One region of the Enterococcus sp. AZ126 genome, then DNA from elsewhere that is predicted to be linked to it. Evidence: predicted binding sites of a transcription regulator. Region 1 holds the regulator's gene; each other region holds the start of a gene.
The links. Region 1 encodes LexA, which represses DNA repair genes until DNA is damaged. Its sites were predicted from a motif close to CNAACANNTGTTNG; they were not measured.
Positions count from the first base shown of each region.

Region 2: the regulator LexA is predicted to act here: its motif matches at 1,218-1,231, upstream of IGI43_RS05980 (replication-associated recombination protein A).
Region 3: the regulator LexA is predicted to act here: its motif matches at 933-946, upstream of IGI43_RS04470 (ATP-dependent DNA helicase).
Region 4: the regulator LexA is predicted to act here: its motif matches at 1,348-1,361, upstream of IGI43_RS16410 (Y-family DNA polymerase).

Region 1 is NZ_JBIOSB010000001.1:278,836-281,046, reverse strand. It holds gene IGI43_RS01330 (thymidylate synthase) at 1-206, shown strand, start outside; gene IGI43_RS01325 (dihydrofolate reductase) at 225-728, shown strand; gene lexA (transcriptional repressor LexA) at 798-1,427, opposite strand; gene IGI43_RS01315 (DUF896 family protein) at 1,695-1,937, shown strand; gene tkt (transketolase) at 2,036-2,211, shown strand, end outside.
Region 2 is NZ_JBIOSB010000001.1:1,238,293-1,240,503, forward strand. It holds gene IGI43_RS05970 (DUF3013 family protein) at 1-463, opposite strand, end outside; gene IGI43_RS05975 (DNA-3-methyladenine glycosylase) at 460-1,098, opposite strand; gene IGI43_RS05980 (replication-associated recombination protein A) at 1,391-2,211, shown strand, end outside.
Region 3 is NZ_JBIOSB010000001.1:902,227-904,437, reverse strand. It holds gene argJ (bifunctional glutamate N-acetyltransferase/amino-acid acetyltransferase ArgJ) at 1-736, shown strand, start outside; gene IGI43_RS04470 (ATP-dependent DNA helicase) at 977-2,211, shown strand, end outside.
Region 4 is NZ_JBIOSB010000002.1:61,040-63,250, reverse strand. It holds gene IGI43_RS16410 (Y-family DNA polymerase) at 1-1,306, opposite strand, end outside; gene IGI43_RS16405 (SOS response-associated peptidase) at 1,433-1,996, opposite strand.

The DNA of each region.
Region 1 (2,211 bases):
GAGATTTTGTCCATACTTTAGGTGATGCTCACTTATATACAAATCACATCGATCAAATGAATCAACAACTTGAAAGAGAGAGTCGATCATTTCCTACATTAAAATTGAACCAAGATAAAAAATCAGTTTTTGATTTTGAAATGGATGATATTGTAATCGAGGGATACGATCCGCATCCTGCAATCAAGGCGCCAATAGCCGTTTAATTTGAAAGGAGCTCTTTAATGTTAGCAGCCATATGGGCACAAGATGAGCAAGGGACGATCGGGAAAGAAAATCGATTACCTTGGCATTTGCCAAATGATTTGAAATTTTTTAAACAAATGACTGAAGACAACACCATCGTTATGGGACGAAAAACCTTTGAGGGGATGGGGGGGCGACCGTTACCAAATCGTCAAACGATTGTCTTAACTAGAGACAAAGCATTTCATGCAGAGGGAGTCCTTATATTCCATACGGTAGATGAGGTTCTTGATTATGCCAAAACTTTTTCAGGCATTACCTTTATTGCAGGTGGCTCAGCGGTATACGAAGATTTTTTACCTTTTTGCGATGTATTGTATCGGACAGTTATCCATCATTCATTTGAAGGTGATACGAAATTTACTTCTGTGAATTGGGATGATTGGACACTGATCAATTTAAGCACAGGAGAACAAGACGAAAAAAATAGCTATGCCTATCAGTTTGAGACATACCAACGCAAAGTTGTTGTGGATGATTAATAAACGTGTTTGATTTAAACGAAGAACGAACAAAAAAACATACTCTCATCAGTATGTTTTTTTATTTATCTAAATATGATTGCGGTATAATCCGACAACTTTACCTAAAATACTAACGTTTTTCAAGATAATTGGGTCTAATGCATCATTTTCAGGTTGTAAACGAATATGTTCTGCCTCTTTAAAGAATCGTTTACATGTCGCTTCATCTTCGTCTGTCATCGCAATAACGATATCGCCATTTGATGCAGCGCTTTGTTTACGGACAATAACTTGATCACCGTCTAGAATACCAGCATTGATCATACTTTCACCTCTGATAGTCAGCATGAACAAAGCATTTTCTTCTGCTACTAGATCTGGTGGCAGAGGGAAAAAATCAGATGCTTCTTCTACAGCTAAGATAGGTTCACCCGCTGTAACGACACCAAGCATGGGAATGACTGTAGGCCTCACACCAATTCTTTCTAAGCCATCAGCAGTCAATTCAATCGCTCTTGGCTTAGTCGGATCACGTAAAATCAGTCCTTTTTTTTCTAAACGAGCTAGATGTCCATGAACAGTCGATGTTGAAGAGAGGTCAACTGCTTTTCCGATTTCTCTAACAGTAGGGGGATAGCCTTTTAGCTCAACTTGTTCATATATATATTTTAATACTTCGATTTGTCTTGTGTCTGTACGTTTCACCACAACCCGCACCTTCTTTCGATTTATATTTTTAGTGTACCATAGTTTTAGGTAGGAATCAAACAAGCGTTCGTGTTTTTTGAGAGGATCAAGTATCTAAAAAAATTTGATCAAAAAGAAGCATGATCAGAAATTGATTTTTCTAACATTAACTGACTTCGTTTCGTATTTTAAGTGCGAATATAGTTGTATTTTTGGTATTCATCTTATAAGATAGATATGTAAAGCAAACTTGTTTAATTATAGGTGTTATCACTTAAAATAAGGAGGTAAAGATAGATGTTATCATCAGAAAAAATGAGTCGGATTAATGAACTTGCTAAGAAAGCGAAAGAAAATGAATTGACTGAGAAAGAAAAAGAAGAGCAAAAAGTACTTCGTCAAGAGTATCTAGCTGCTTTTCGCGGTGGAATGCGTCACCATATCGAAGGAATGAAAGTGGTTGATCCTGAAGGAAATGATGTGACACCAGAGAAACTGAAAGAGATTCAAAAAGAAAAAGGATTACACGATAGAAAATAATTTTAGTTTTTTTTACTAAAAGTAATTGCTTTCATAAACGAAATACGATAAAATGTAGTTAATAAAGGTAAAAAAAACCTAAATAGGAGATGATTTTTTTGTTCGATAACACTGATCAGTTAGGCGTCAATACAATTCGTACCTTAAGTATCGAAGCAGTTCAAAAAGCAAACTCAGGACATCCTGGATTGCCAATGGGTGCAGCGCCCATGGCATACGCACTTTGGACAAAGCATTTGAAAGTAAACCCAAAAACGTCAACAAATTGGGTAGA
Region 2 (2,211 bases), 960 kb from region 1:
AGGTATCGCCAGCTGTTTTTTGATGCTTTTGTACTGCTACTTCAAAGTCTTCATTCGACCATTTCAGTTCAAAAACTTCTTGCTCGTCGTCCGTTAAAAAGTCTAATAAATCACTTTGACCTTCTGCTAACACTTCGTTTAAATATTCGACAAACCCATCTAATACCGATTGTTTGATTCCTTTTTTTCCTTCATAAGGAATAACAGCTAAATAATCATTTTCATCCACAGGAGATTTCTCAGGATTATAAAATAAAACGCCGTCTTCAAATTCAATGATCTCCTCTTCAGAGATCGTCCCCGTAGCATCATCGATTTGTTCGTTCAGCTTATTTTCTGCAAATAAACGGAAAATTACTTCGATGGAATGATTTCTGGTATTCCAGTCAAGTGCTACATCGTATTCTGTGATCTTTTTAGTGATTTGTTGATCTAAATAGGTCAACATAGTATCTTTTTTCATCTATTTTCTTCCTTCCAGCCAAAAGCCTGTTTATCGATATCACTTCTTCTTTGCTTGGAAATGTAGGGATTCCCTGAAACCACATATCTTAAAGGTAAATCCGTCCAGATGCCTTTATTTGGGATGCCAATTCGAGGAAGTGCAATGATTTTCTTTGGTATTTTTCTTTTTTCCGGAACAATTCGCAATGAACTATTAAAAATCGATTGACCGTATAAATCTCGCTTGATTCCAAGAGCTGCAACAAGTTTCCCTGGACCATTAGTCAAATCAAGTCCATTGCGTCCTTTGCGATTTTCTTCCATTTTTGCGATTCCTTTAATAGGTTCGACAGCCCGAATCATGACCCCTTGTGGTTTCCCTTTTTCTTGCGTTACCATATTTAAAATCAAGTGCGTGTGCATTGTATATAAATAAATCGTACCTGGCTTTTCATACATTGCTTTTAAACGCGGCGTATCTCTCAATCCAAAACTATGAGCCGCTTCATCCTCCGGTCCTAGATATGCTTCTGTATCGACAATATATCCTGCGAGTGTACCAGATTCAGTCTCATGCTCTAAATACATCCCTAATAAAAACTGAGCAATTTCTTCAGTTGACTGTGTATTAAAAAAATTTATCGTATCATCCATTATTTTCACCACTTTCTATCATACACGAATCTAGGCCTATTATCCATTGAAATAACAAACGATTCGCAAGATAAATTCATATTTTCTTCCTACTCTAATAGACTAAACAAGCTTAAATACAAACGTACGTTCTTTGTGGTATAATCACTCTATAAAGAATTTTTTAGCTGGCTTTGAAAGCTTGCCTTTCGGAAAAAAGATAAAATTGGCTTGCGGCTTAAAACGCCACTCTCCTATTTTTCTGTCAAGGCTAAACGAGCTCGCTACGCTTTTATATTAAGGAGGTTCAACGATGCAAAAACCTTTAGCCTATCGTATGCGACCACGTAATTTAGATGAAGTCGTTGGACAACAGCATCTTGTTGGTCCTGGGAAAATCATTCGTCGGATGGTGGAAGCCAAGATGCTTTCTTCCATGATCTTATATGGTCCGCCTGGTACTGGTAAAACAAGTATTGCCAGCGCAATTGCTGGTTCGACGAATTATGCTTTTCGCTTACTGAATGCAGCAACGGATACAAAAAAAGATCTGCAAATTGTCGCAGAAGAAGCTAAAATGAGTGGTACAGTGATTTTATTATTAGATGAAGTTCATCGCTTGGATAAAACAAAACAAGATTTCCTGCTTCCTCATCTTGAGAGCGGTCGGATCATTATGATTGGAGCAACCACTGAGAATCCCTATATTACGATTAATCCAGCCATCAGAAGTCGAACACAAATTTTTGAAGTCAAGCCATTAACTGAATTAGATATTCAAGAAGCGATTAAAGTAGCTTTGTCTGATTCACAGCGCGGATTAGGAGAATTCCCAGTAATTTTAGAAGAAAAAGCACTACAGCATCTATCTCGAGCAACAAATGGTGACTTGCGCAGTGCTTTGAATGGACTAGAATTGGCTGTAAAATCAACTCCCGAGGATAAGGAAAAAGAAGTTGTGATCACTCTTTCAATCATCGAAGAATGTGTACAGCGTAAAGCACTTACTCATGATAAAAATGGTGACGCCCATTATGATGTGATTTCAGCCTTTCAAAAATCAATCCGTGGTAGTGATGTTGATGCAGCACTTCATTATCTTGCACGGTTAGTTGAAGCAGGTGACCTACCAAT
Region 3 (2,211 bases), 620 kb from region 1:
TGCTATTTTGACGACAGATCAACGAATTAAAGTTCGAAGTCTAAAAGTTGGTGAGGCGACGATTTTAGGGATCGTGAAAGGGTCGGGAATGATTGAGCCAAACATGGCGACGATGTTGGCTTACATATTGACAGATGCCAAAATAGAGAAAAAAGAAATTTATCCTCTGTTGAAAAATTCAGTTGACCAATCTTTCAATACGATCAGCATCGATACGGATACCAGTACTAGTGATACTGTAGCGTTTTTAGCTAGTGGTCATTATACAGTTGAAAAAAAAGCATTCGAAACTGCGTTGAATCAAATCTGTAAAGATTTAGCATTGGATGTTGTAAAAGATGCGGAAGGTGCGACTAAGACAATGTTCGTCACCGTTAAAAATGCTGAAAGTAAAGAACAAGCAAAAAACGCGGGCAAATCGATCATCAATTCACCTTTGGTAAAGACAGCGTTGTTTGGACATGATCCTAACTGGGGACGTATTGCGATGGCTCTTGGCAAAACAAAAGGGTTGATTTTTGATCAGAATAAAGTAGAGATTTTTTATGGTAAGTATCCAATTTTTTCAAATAGCCATGAAGAAAAACAAAACATCAATAAAATTGCTAAATACATTGAAGAAAATGAAGACATTTATTTAACCGTTGATTTAAATCAAGGGTCAGAAAATTTTGAGGTGATCGGTTGCGATTTAAGTTATGAATATGTCAAAATAAATAGTGATTATTCTACTTGATTTGTCTTTTGAAATTGAAGTAATAGTGATTGAATAAATCATTACGTTTTATATATAATTCAAGATAGAGGCGTTTGGTTATGAGAAATGAGGGTGACATTCATGAAAATTGTTTTGCCGATTTTTGTGAATTCTCCTTCATTTGTAAAGTAGTTCCTTCTGATATCATTGTTTATCAAGTCCCTCTTTTATTTTGCGAATGTATGTTCTATAATAAGGAGAGGATAGGTGGGATCGAACATGCAGAGTACGCAAAGAATCGCAGTCCGCAGGTTAGTGGAATTTATTTTAAGAAGAGGGAGCATCGATGCTAGGCACACGAGTGAACATACAGCGTTAGAAGGAGCCAAAATCCATCGGAAGCTTCAGAAAAGTGCTGGAGAAAATTATCAAAAAGAAATCAAACTAGCTATCAACATAGAATTAAATCAGCAAACATACATAATCGAAGGCCGCGCAGACGGTATTTTCATTGATGATAAAAAAAGAACTGTGATTGATGAAATCAAAACTTCGGAACCTTTATTTTCAGATTTGCTGGAAGAACAAGTAGAGATGTATTGGTATCAAGTAATGTGTTATGGACATATTTATTGCCAACAAGAAGATTTAGATGAAATCACTTTACAATTGACTTATTATCAGACGACGACCGAACAAATCACGAGACAGGAAAAAGAGTATACCAAAGATGAACTAAAAATATTCTTTGATGATCTGACACAAAAATATGAACAATGGCTGATTTTTAAAGCGAATTGGCGTAAAACTCGAAATCGATCATTACAAAAATTACCGTTCCCGTATGGCGATTATCGAGCTGGTCAAAGAGAACTATCGGTTGCCGTGTACAAAACGATTTTAAGTAATCAAAAACTGTTTGTAGAAGCACCAACGGGAACGGGGAAGACGATTTCGACCCTATTTCCCACACTAAAAGCTATTGGGGAAGAAAAAGCAGAACGTGCTTTTTACCTGACGGCTAAAACGATCACGCGTCAAGTAGCTGAAGATGCTGTGGAAGCGATGAAAAATAAGGAGCTACAGCTAAAGAGTGTCACTTTAACTGCGAAAGATAAAATTTGTTTCTTAACAGAACGCAATTGTACGCCAGAAGCTTGTCCTTTTGCCAATGGTTATTATGATCGTTTGAATGAAGGATTATGGGATTTACTAAATAATGAAAATCAGTTTACCCGTGAGATTATTGAGATTTATGCTCGTAAACACAGCTTATGTCCTTTTGAATTGTCTTTAGATGTTAGTTTGTGGTGTGATTTAGTGATTTGCGACTATAATTACTTATTTGATCCAGTTGTTTACTTAAGGCGTTTTTTTGAAGAGCAGACAGAACCAAAAGAAAATGTTTTTTTAGTAGACGAAGTGCATAATCTAGTCAATCGTTCAAGAGAAATGTATTCAGCTGTTTTATCCAAAAATAAACTATCCGAGCTAAAACAATTGCTTGATAAAAA
Region 4 (2,211 bases), on a different contig from region 1:
CCCCCACGTTGCCACCTGCGTGACCTGCCACAAGCCCTGATCTCGATACTGCCGTTGCACCTTCCAAGAGGGAAGAAGCATGTATCAATGATTTAAACCCATATTTTTTACGAATAGTATCGATCAAAAAATCCAAACGCTGCTCATTTACTTCCTGATCCGGATCTGAAAATAAATCCAGCTGAAGCGTATCCGTTTGAACTAATTTTGAATAAGAAACTCCAACGTGTCGAACGTCCTGACCGTTATATTCGATTCGGAACAATCCAATAATGTACTCTGACAAAACTTTAGTGTTATTAGAGTGGGGGATCTTCATCTGTTTCCGCCATCCAGAACGTCCCTGACTATCAATATAGCCTTTTGAATAGCCCACAGATAAAGATATACATGCAGTTTTTAAATGGCTGCTACGGAGGCGAGAAGCCACTTGATCAGCTATTTCTCGCAGCACTAGCTCCAGCTGGTTTTGTCTTGTATAGTCTCTTGGGAGTACCTGGCTATTACCAATCGATTTATCCATTTTAGCATCTGTCTTTTTTTGTCCTAAAAAGCTACGATCGATTCCCCAGGAATGTGCATACAACTGCAGGCCCATTACCCCAAATTCTCTTTTTAGCCGATAGAGATCAGCTTCAGCAATCTCCTTAATATTCCTAATACCTAACCAATTAAGTCGCTTTACTGTCCGGTGTCCAATACCGCAAAACTCTGTCATTGGGCTGATTCCCCATACTTTATCTTGCACATCCTCATAACGCCATTCAGCGATAAAATCCTTGCTATGCTTTGCTCCATTATCCAGGGCTAACTTGGCCAATAATGGATTAGACCCAATTCCCACAGTGACATAGATTCCTGTTTGTTCTTTTACCATTAGTTGTATTAGCTTTGCAATTTCATAAGCACTATCACATTTAAAAAGTTTTAGTGAGTTGGTCACATCAAGAAATGATTCATCGACACTAAATACAGAATGATCCTCGTCAGCAACAAATGATTTGTATATTTGATTGATCTCAACATTTTTTTGCATGTACAGTGTCATTCTTGGTGGCACAATCAATAAATCCTTATGGTATGGAACTTCATTTGATCTCGTGACATTAGAAATTCCCAATACCTTTTTGGCCAGGGGAGAAGCAGCTAAAACTAGTCCACCTGAATTTTCTGTACCACTCATTACAATTAACATTGTTTTAAGAGGGTGTAAGCCACGTTCTACACATTCGATGCTCGCATAAAATGATTTACAATCGATACAGAGGATATCTCTACTAGGCTCTTTGCTATAGTCAAATTTCATTTACCTCACCTTTTTTAAACCGACATTGTTCTATAATTATACGAACATTTGTTCTTTTTGTCTAGCATGAGATAGCGTGCCACAAGCAAAAAAAACTTATGCATGGGGCATAAGTCTTTTACTACTTTAAGCTGGAGTATTGATTAACATAGGCATTGGCTCCTTTAAATAGCTTTCTGCAAACTTATCATCAAACAGCCATCTATCGATCGTATCTTTTTCTAAAATGACTGGCATACGATTATGTATCTCTGCAATTGATTTATTAGCTGCAGTAGTCAAAATGATACTTCTGTTTCCATCTTCAAATTTCTTATAAAATCCTGCTATATAAAGGAGTTCAGAATCTTTTTTCCTGAAGAGAAATTTTCTTTTCTCCTGGTCCCATTCATAAAATCCAGAAGTGGGAAAGACACAACGAGTACTACTAAATGCTTTAGCAAACATTTTCTTTTCAGTGACTGTCTCTGATCGAGCGTTTATGATCGATTGAGACTTTTTAAATCCATGAAATCCCCAAGCCATCGCTTCAACACCGATATCTTGATCAGACGTTCCGACTAGTAAAGGGACTGTGTTCGTTGGAAATATTTCTCCGGTCTTGATCTCCAGGTTCTTTGCTTCAATTTTCCTGATAATCTCCTCGATCTCTTTAGTGTCTGTTGGATCTAGCAAAAACCTTCCGCACATACGAAACCCTCCTATCTGTAGAATAACTTACCATCATTCTACAAGCAGAAGGTGAGATTTGCTAAAAATCTGATTGGTTATTGCTATCACTTAATCTTGGCCGTTAACTATTTTAGTCAAGTTTACCTTTTTAGTTAAAAATAGGTTTTTGTGGAACAGACTAATTAAGTTATAATAGAGTGTCGCCTATCCGACAGTCCTGCGACTGAAAGGAG